DNA from 2 places in the Bradyrhizobium sp. USDA 376 genome. Region 1 is predicted to be linked to the other one. Evidence: predicted binding sites of a transcription regulator. Region 1 holds the regulator's gene; the other holds the start of a gene.

Region 1 (4,475 bases):
GCCGACGGACGGCTGGTCGCGCTGGCCTTGCGCATCGATGCGCTGGCGGACGATTGCAGCCGCGCCGCGCTGGTGGTGGCGGCCCGGCCCGCTCCGCCGGATTGTGCTGCGATGCTGGTGGACCGGCCGCGTCTCGCCGCGCAGGGAGCGCTCGCGCTGACGCGGCGGGGCGACGGCTTTGCGGTCCAGGCGGTGAAGGCAAGAGGCGCTGACCGCCCGTGGGCGCCGGCCATCGCAGGCGAGGGTGATTACGGCGCGAGCCTTGCGCCGCCGCCCGCGGCTCCCCGCAACCGCGATGCGACGCCGTCCGAGGCGGACATGCAGGCTGAGGATTGAGCCGACTGACTACAGGTACCAGGCCAGCACGGCGTCGAGCCCGGCGCTCCCGATCACCGGCAAGGCCACCATCTGGCTCAGCCCGGACGCGCGGGCCTCGGTGGCCGCGATCGATTTGTCATGCGCGAGATCATCGTTGAGGGCGGGCATCCCGGTGGCCCAGGCGCCGCCGATGCTGCCGTCCCCCCTGGTGATGGGCTTGTCCGCATAGAGCGCGGCCAGATCGGTCTGGGCGCTGCAATCCCCGGCGCGGAAGACCAGCGCAGAACGGGTCTCATCCGGCACCCAGATCTCGAAGCGCCGCGCGATCGGCGTCGCCTGCGCGGAGAGGAAGGTCAGCACCCAGCTCTGGTCGGTGCCGGTCCGGTAGGGCACGCCGACGCCGAGATTGATCCCGACCTCGGCGGCGTCTTCCCAGCGCAGAAAGCTCTTGGCGTTGTGCAGGTCCTTGATGATCAGCGGCAGGCCGGCTTTCCAGGTGCGTCCAGGCAGGCCGAAGCCGCGCGGAAACCTGGTGTGGCGCGAGTTGAACTCGAACATGTCGGCGGTGCCATAGTAGCCGTCGACGAGGCCCATCTCATGGGAGGTATCGGGGTCGTTGTGCCAGAGCTCGATCGCGCCGACATGCGCGTCGTCGTCGCCGCAGAACAGCACCATCACGGCTTGCAGGAATTCACCTGAGAACACCGGCACCGCCACCCCGCAGGTCAGGCCCGCCGCGAGCGCCTGGTCGGTCCGCCTGAAGTAGGAGTTGGCGAATTTGGTGAGGATGACGGGGTGGCCGGAAGCCCAGGCCTTGCCGGGAAGCCCCTCATCCCGACCGAAGCGCAGCTCTTCACTTGCGGCCTTGAACGCGGACACCCCTTCGCCATAGAGGCCGCCGCCGAATTCCAGCCGCATCCGCGTCCGGTCGGGCACCCAGAGTTCAACGACGCGAATGAAGGTCTTCATCGAACGTGTCCGCTGCCTCAAGCCTTCTGGCAGCATCGGCCATTTGCCTGCGGAACGGACGTTCAAAATTCAGGCAGGGCAGCGCAAACTTCGTGCGACGGAGAACTGCGGGGGGTGATCGGCGAAAGCATTTTCGAAGATGCAAGCCGCACCCCATCGCCGGCCGCGGCCGGCGATGGCGATTTCAATCCTGGCCCCGACCCGCGAGCCGGGGGCAGCTACGTCAGCCGATCGGCAGGCGCGTGATCGTCGGCCTGTCGGCGATGATCTGCGGCTTGTGCTCGCGCTCGCCCAACGGCTGGGTCACCGGCAATTGCAGCACGGTTGCGCGCTGGCCTTCGACGAGCTGAGTCACCAGCACGTATTTGCCGTCGGGAAATTCGATCGCATCATGATGGCGATCCGGAATGTGCGGATCGATCTTGCCGAACTTGCCGACACGGGAGTTGATGGTGCGCGTCCAGATCCAGCGATTGTCGTAACGGACGTTGTCGGCGAAAGCGAGCTCCGTTCCCGGCAGCAGGCAAACCGCGACCGACATGTCGGCTTCGGAGGCGAAGCCACGCGTCGAGGTGCCGCGGAAGGTTGTCGTGACGATCGTCTCTCCGACTTCGGCGGGACGCGTCGCGACGGCGTGCAGGCTGTAGTCACACATCGGGGTGCTCCTCATTCGAAGATAGCAACCCACGTCTCTTTTCGAGGCGCAGGCCTCTATCAGAGTGGAAGCATACAACGGTCTGCTTGGTTGTGGGCAAATCTGCGGCTTTGGGTCCGCACGTCGCCATCACAATATCTTTTTCAGATGCACGAGGAACAAACCCCCGTGCATTGGGCGTGCTTCTTCTTCAGCGGCCAGCAGGTGCCGACCAGCCCGAATACGGCCAGGCGGGTTGCGACGGCTGTGCAACGGCGCCGCGTGCGTTGCGGAATTGCTCGCTCGTCGTCGCCGGCTCCGTCTTGCGGACATGATGCGAGCGCGCGGCGACGGCCGGTGACGCCGCCGCTGCGATCAGCGCCATCGTGACGATGCTCAAGACGATTTTGCGCATGGTTGTCTCCTCGGTTTCTCAAAGGCCCGCAAAGCGATGCGTGCTTTGCGCGGCGTGCCGAGGATCTAGCGCGGGAGAGGTGGCCGGATAATCTGTGCAGAACCAGAAAGACTATCCAGCCGGAGCGGACAATCATCCGCTCCAACGCGTGTCAAATCGCGATGTCAGCTCAGTACTTCCGGTACAGGCCGATCAGCTTGCCCTGAATCTTCACCCGGTTGGGCGGCAGGATGCGGACCTCATAGGCGGCGTTGGCGGGCTCGAGCGCGATCGACGCGCCGCGGCGGCGGAAGCGCTTCAGCGTCGCTTCCTCGTCGTCGATCAGCGCCACCACGATGTCGCCGGTGTCGGCGCTCTCGTTGCGCTGGATCAGCGCCATGTCGCCGTCGAGGATGCCGGCTTCCACCATCGAATCGCCGCGCACCTCGAGCGCGTAGTGCTCGCCGGCGCCGAGCATGTCAGGCGGTACGCTGATGGTGTGGCTGCGGGTCTGCAGCGCCTCGATCGGCGTGCCGGCCGCGATACGGCCCATGACGGGCACGGCGACGGGACGCTCACCTTCGTCAGCGGACGGGCTGGACGTCGTGCGCACCTTGCCGAGATTGCCTTCGATGACGCTCGGCGTGAAGCCGCGGCGGTTGCCGGCAGCCGCCTGGAGCTCGGGCAGCTTGATGACCTCGATCGCACGGGCACGGTTGGGCAGGCGCCGGATGAAGCCGCGCTCCTCGAGTGCGGTGATCAGGCGATGGATGCCTGATTTGGAGCGCAGGTCGAGCGCGTCCTTCATCTCGTCGAAGGAGGGCGGCACGCCGCTTTCCTTCAGACGCTCGCTGATGAATCGCAGAAGCTCGTATTGTTTGCGCGTTAACATCTCGACCAAATCCCCCGGTTGATGTCGTTCGATTCCGAGACGCTGGGTTCAGCGATAAGTCGCTGCATGCTCGAAACAAATCATGAACGGACACTATATGTTCGATACATGTTCCGCAACTGCTTAATTTACCGTGAACAAGGCAAAGTTCGCGGAACGCGTGTGGCCGTGCAGCTCAGACGGGCAGGCGCAGCACCTCGCAAGGCGAGCCGGCGTCGGCCTTCGGCGCGAACGGCGCGCGCACGAGAAGTACCTGTGCCGCAGCGAGATTCGCAAGCAGTGAGGAATCCTGATGATTGACGGGAAGGGCGATCAGCGTGCCGTCGTCGCGCATTTCCAGGCGCGCGCGGAGATAATCCTCGCGCTGGTCGTTGGCATCGAGGTCGCGGCCAAGCACGGCGTGCTCGCGGCGATGGTGAATCACGGTGCGGCCCGACAGCGCGCGAATCAACGGCACCATGAACAGGAAAGCACAGACGTAGGATGACACGGGATTGCCGGGCAGGCCGATCACGCGCATCGTGCCGAGCCGCCCGTGCATCATCGGCTTGCCCGGCCGCATCGCGATCTTCCAGAACGACATCGCGATCCCCTCGGCCTTGAGCGCCTGCTGGACCAGATCGTGGTCGCCGACCGAGGCGCCGCCGGTCGTGATCAGGATGTCGGCGCCGCTCTCGCGGGCCCGGCGGATCCCGGCGGTGGTGGCTTCCAGCGTATCGGCGGCCACGCCGAGGTCGACGGTATCGGCGCCCTCCTGGCGGGCGAGTGCGTGCAGGGCATAGCCGTTGGAATAGACGATCTGGGCGGGGCCGGGTGTCGCGCCCGGCATCACCAGTTCGTCGCCGGTGGCGAGGATGGCGACCTTCGGACGGCGCTGGACGGGAAGGTGCGGATGATTCATCCCGGCAGCGAGCGCCAGGTCGCGGTCGGTGAGCCGGGTTCCCCTGCGCAGCAGCACGTCGCCCTCGGCAAAGTCGACCCCGGCGCGCCGGATGTGCCGTCCTGGAATCGCTGCTTCCTTGATCGTGATGCGCTTGCCGTCCGCGACCGTATCCTCCTGGATCACGACCGCGTCCGCGCCGGCGGGGACGACGCCGCCGGTGAAGATCCGGACCGCTTCGCCGGCGCCGACCGACCCGGCAAACGGCCGCCCGGCCGCGACCTCGCCGATGACCATCAGCCGGGAATCGATCGTCGCCGCATCGGCCGCACGCACGGCATAGCCGTCCATCGCCGACATCGCCTGCGGCGGCTGCGTGCGCCGCGCC
Region 2 (4,475 bases), 140 kb from region 1:
AGCCACGGGAACGCCGATGTTTCCGAAATAGGTTTCGCTGCCGAGGCTGCGATAGAGGTACTCGCCCTTGACCGACCACTGCGGAGCGAAGAACGCCTCGACGCCCGCACCGACGGTCCAGCCCGAGTGGAACTTGCTGTCGGAGATCGTCACGCCGAGCGCGCTGGCGCTGAGCTTGTTGTCGATCCAAGCGTAGCCGCCCGTGCCGTAGAACAGGACGTTGTTGACTGCCCAGCCGATGCGGCCGCGCACGGTGCCGAGTGCATCGGTCTTGGAGGTCGCGGTGATGCCAAACGCGGTTGCCGAGGCGCTGACGTCGGCCCAGGAAGCGTCGGCCTCGAGGCCGAACACGACATTGCCGGTCTGCCAGTTGTAGCCGGCGGTGCCGCCGACGAAGCCACCCTTCATCTTCGGATCGGAGTCGGCCTGCCAGGCGCCGCCACCGACGATACCGAGGTAGAAGCCGGTCCAGTTGTAGACCGAGGCCACAGCGACCGGAGCCTTGGTGTACGGGCGGGCCGCGAGATCAGCTGCCGACGCAGGGGCAGCCAGAGCGAACAAACAGGCCGAAGCCAACAAAACCTTCTTCATTTTCAACTAAATCCCAGTCCCAGTTTCTGTTGTTGCCTTCCGTGAACGGAAGGGCATCGGACGCCGTGGTCCAACTGGCGTCGTGCTTACACCAACGAAGCCGCAAGTTGTGTACCCGAAAAGCCACAACAGTTACAAAACGTCATAATCGCTGACTGATTGCTCCCTTGGCTCGCACACAGCAAAAAGGCCGGCGCGAGGCCGGCCTTTCGTCAGAAGAGACTATGCTTGCGATCAGTACCTGGCGATCGCCGGGCCGCCCCAACGGTAGTTCACGCGGATGAGGGCGAGATCGACGTCCTGACTGACGCGTTCGGTCTGAACGAAGGCTCCGCCGAAGGTGAAGTCGACGTTTCGGGTGCCGAGGAAGATGTGATCGTACTCGAAGCCCACCGACCAGTTCGGGGCGAAGCCAAATTCGACTCCCGCGCCGACCGTTCCGCCCCAGCGTGTTCCGTTGGCCGAACCGAAGGTCGTGCCAGCACCCACAAAGCCCGGCGCGACGATGAGGTCGTATTTGTCGTCCACTACGGCGCCGCCGCCCTTTACGTAGACCAAAACGTTATTCCAGGCATAACCGACCTGACCGGTAATCAAGCCGAAGGCTTCGACCCGCGTACGGTTCTGCTGACCTGGCGCGGTCGGGCTGATGTTTCTTCCACTGAAGTCAGCCCAGTTGCCTTGGCCTTCCACACCAAACACCCAATTGGCCGACTGCCAGCGATAGCCGACCTGACCACCGACTGTGCCGCCCGTTGCGTTATGGCAGCCGTCATCGATCAGCGTACCGGTGACCGGTGTCACGAAGTCCCAGCAATTGCGGCTTGAGCCCCAGCCCCCGTTGATGCCGATGTAGAAACCGCTCCAGTCGTAGATGGTCGCGACCATCGGGGGCGGAGCCTTGGTGTAGGGACGCGCCGCCATATCCGCCGCGCTTGCGGGAGCCGACAGGCCCAACGCCACAGCACCGATTGTACCAATCAAAATCTTATTCATTGCAGTCTCCCCGGGTAAGGTCCGCTTCTTGAGGGTCCCCGAAGCGGCCGATCAGGCGCGACGCCCATATGAACTCAATTCCAAGGCAACCGTAGCCTAAGCGGCAGGCAGAGTCCGTCTCCGAAATGCAACAGTCGCAGGGCAAGTGCGAGCATGTAACTTGATGAATGTTAAGCACTTTTCCATGATTAGTGGAACCTGAACAGGTTCCATCCAGTGCGCACCAATTGAGCGGCATTCAGGCACCGTCCGAGGCGGATATTCGGCGCCTGTCCAGAAAGAACAAATCTGGAACAAGCCGGCAGGCGATGCTATATGTGGGGATAACCCGAGCGCTGATGGGCTGATCGGTCCGCGCAAGCGTATAGGGTCGCCTCAATCAGGTTGCAGAGGACCGCGGGGCGCGCGTGCGGTCTTGCGAATGCGGCCTTACGAATTCAGTGGCATTGGAGTGGAGAGCGGCGATGGCGGGAAGCGTCAACAAGGTCATTCTGGTTGGAAATCTCGGCAAGGATCCTGAAATTCGCCGCACCCAGGACGGGCGGCCGATCGCAAATCTGAGCATCGCGACCTCGGAGACCTGGCGCGACAAGAACAGCGGCGAGCGCAAGGAGAAGACCGAGTGGCATCGCGTCGTGATCTTCAATGAGGGGCTCTGCAAGGTCGCAGAGCAGTATCTGAAGAAGGGTGCGAAGGTTTACATCGAGGGCGCGCTCCAGACCCGCAAATGGACCGACCAGAGCGGCGTCGAGAAGTACTCGACCGAGGTCGTGCTCCAGGGCTTCAACTCGACGCTGACGATGCTCGATGGCCGCGGTGGTGGCGGCGGAGGTGGCAGCTTCGGCGACGAGCCGGGCGGCGATTTCGGCTCCTCCGGTCCGGTCAGCAGCGCGCCGCGCCGCCCCGTTGCCGCCGGCGGCGGCCGCAACAGCGACATGGACGACGACATCCCGTTCTGAGGGCTGCGGGAGAGGCGGCTAGTCTCGCCGTAAATAACGGCCAACGCGGTTTTCAAGGATCCGGACCAAGCCAGGATCCATGAATTCGTAGTCGTCCGGAATGTCGAGGCAGATGACCCGCTTGTTGTTCAAGCTGGAGCGGAATTTCCGGTTCAGCTTGTTCCGGTGGGTCTTCTCCATGACGAAGATGATGTCGGCCCATTCGACCTGTTCGGCGGACAGCAAGACGTCCGCGCCGTTCGAAATGCCGGCCGCGTCGGTCTCGACCCCTGGCCAGGTTGAAAACACCTGTTCAGCGGTAGGGCTGCGGAGGCGATTGGCGCTGCAGACGAAAAGGACGTTGGTCACTTTACCGCTTTCGGAGACGATCGATCCGGTGTCGGTCGGAATGATTGGTCGGTGGCTTTCGGGCAGGCTTCAAAGAGCTCCTGCTACAGAATTACCGTTCGACAGTCGATGGAAGCGGCAACATTCCACTCTGAAGCCGGTCGGCGCGAACGCTTCTGCATCGGCGCCGTTCGCGTAGAGCGACAGGATTCCTTACCAATTATCGGGTGAAGCTCAGGTTTTCCGGCCTTGCCTCAAGTGCAGCCTCAAGTCTTTGACGGGAGGCGATGTGAATGGTATTAACTTCATGTTAATCCTATTCACATCGGTCGCCGTGCTACCTGAGGGAGCCCCGCATGAGCCTTGCGCCGCTGCTTGAGGCCGCGCCAGCGATCCCGCTGCATGCCTTTGCCGCCATGGCCGCGTTCGTGCTCGGCCTCGTCCAGTTCTCCGCGCCCAAGGGCACGCTGCCTCACCGGGCGATCGGCTGGATCTGGGTGGTCCTGATGGCGGTCGTGGCCGCCTCGTCGTTCTGGATCCACCAGATCCGCCTGGTCGGGCCGTTCAGCCCGATCCATCTGTTGTCGATCTTCACCCTGGTGGTTCTGCCGCTGGCAGTGTGGCGGGCGCACACCCATCGCGTCGTCGACCACCGGCGGATGATGATCCTCATCTTCGCCGGGGCGCTGGTGGTGGCGGGCCTGTTCACGCTGGTGCCCGGGCGCATCATGCACCGGGTGATTTTCGGGGCGTGAGAGCCGGCTCCGCGCGGTCCGTTCCGGCTCCGTCCGGGATCGCGTCGGGAATGGCGTAAGTCTCTGGAAAAACAGTCGGAAAAAGCGCTTTCCCAGGGCCTCGCCAGGGTGGTTATCGGGGCCCCGATGCGCTATATGATTCCCAGATAAAACCTCACCGGATTCCCCCTTGGCTGACGACGACAACAAGCCCGGCGACCAGCCGGCGCAACCCTCGGACATTCGCCCCGTCTCCATCTTCGAGGAGATGAAAAAGTCCTATCTCGACTACGCCATGAGCGTGATCGTGGCGCGGGCGCTGCCTGACGCGCGCGACGGTCTGAAGCCGGTGCATCGCCGCATCCTGTACTCGATGAACGAGCAGGGGCACACACCCGACAAGAAGTACGTCAAGTCCGCCCGTGTGGTCGGCGACGTCATCGGTAAGTATCATCCGCACGGCGACCAGTCGATTTACGACGCCATGGTCCGCATGGCGCAGGACTTCTCGATGCGTGTGCCGCTGATCGACGGCCAGGGCAATTTCGGCTCGGTCGACGGCGATCCCCCGGCCGCCTATCGTTACACCGAAGCGCGCCTGACGAAGGTGGCGCTGGCACTGCTGGCCGACATCGACAAGGACACCGTCGACTTCCAGCCGAACTACGACAACAACGAGACCGAACCGTCGGTCTTGCCGGCCAAGTTCCCGAACCTTCTCGTCAACGGTGCCGGCGGCATCGCGGTCGGCATGGCCACCAACATCCCGCCGCACAATCTCGGCGAGGTCATCGACGCCTGCGTTGCGCTGATCGACAACCCCGCGCTCACCATCGACGAGCTCATCAACATCGTGCCGGGACCCGAT

What was found. Region 1 encodes LexA, which represses DNA repair genes until DNA is damaged. Its sites were predicted from a motif close to TGTTCNNNNTGTGTTCNG; they were not measured.
Region 2: the regulator LexA is predicted to act here: its motif matches at 1,866-1,883, upstream of ACVJ19_RS30905 (single-stranded DNA-binding protein).

What each region holds. Positions count from the first base shown of each region.
Region 1 covers NZ_JBSSGN010000001.1:6,779,634-6,784,108, reverse strand. Annotated here, with positions in the region: gene ACVJ19_RS31570 (ComEC/Rec2 family competence protein) at 1-336, shown strand, start outside; gene ACVJ19_RS31565 (GAF domain-containing protein) at 346-1,287, opposite strand; gene ACVJ19_RS31560 (hypothetical protein) at 1,511-1,942, opposite strand; gene ACVJ19_RS31555 (hypothetical protein) at 2,133-2,336, opposite strand; gene lexA (transcriptional repressor LexA) at 2,506-3,207, opposite strand; gene ACVJ19_RS31545 (molybdopterin molybdotransferase MoeA) at 3,383-4,475, opposite strand, start outside.
Region 2 covers NZ_JBSSGN010000001.1:6,641,171-6,645,645, reverse strand. Annotated here, with positions in the region: gene ACVJ19_RS30915 (outer membrane protein) at 1-591, opposite strand, end outside; gene ACVJ19_RS30910 (outer membrane protein) at 826-1,587, opposite strand; gene ACVJ19_RS30905 (single-stranded DNA-binding protein) at 2,052-2,546, shown strand; gene ACVJ19_RS30900 (low molecular weight protein tyrosine phosphatase family protein) at 2,565-2,894, opposite strand; gene ACVJ19_RS30895 (DUF2306 domain-containing protein) at 3,230-3,628, shown strand; gene gyrA (DNA gyrase subunit A) at 3,798-4,475, shown strand, end outside.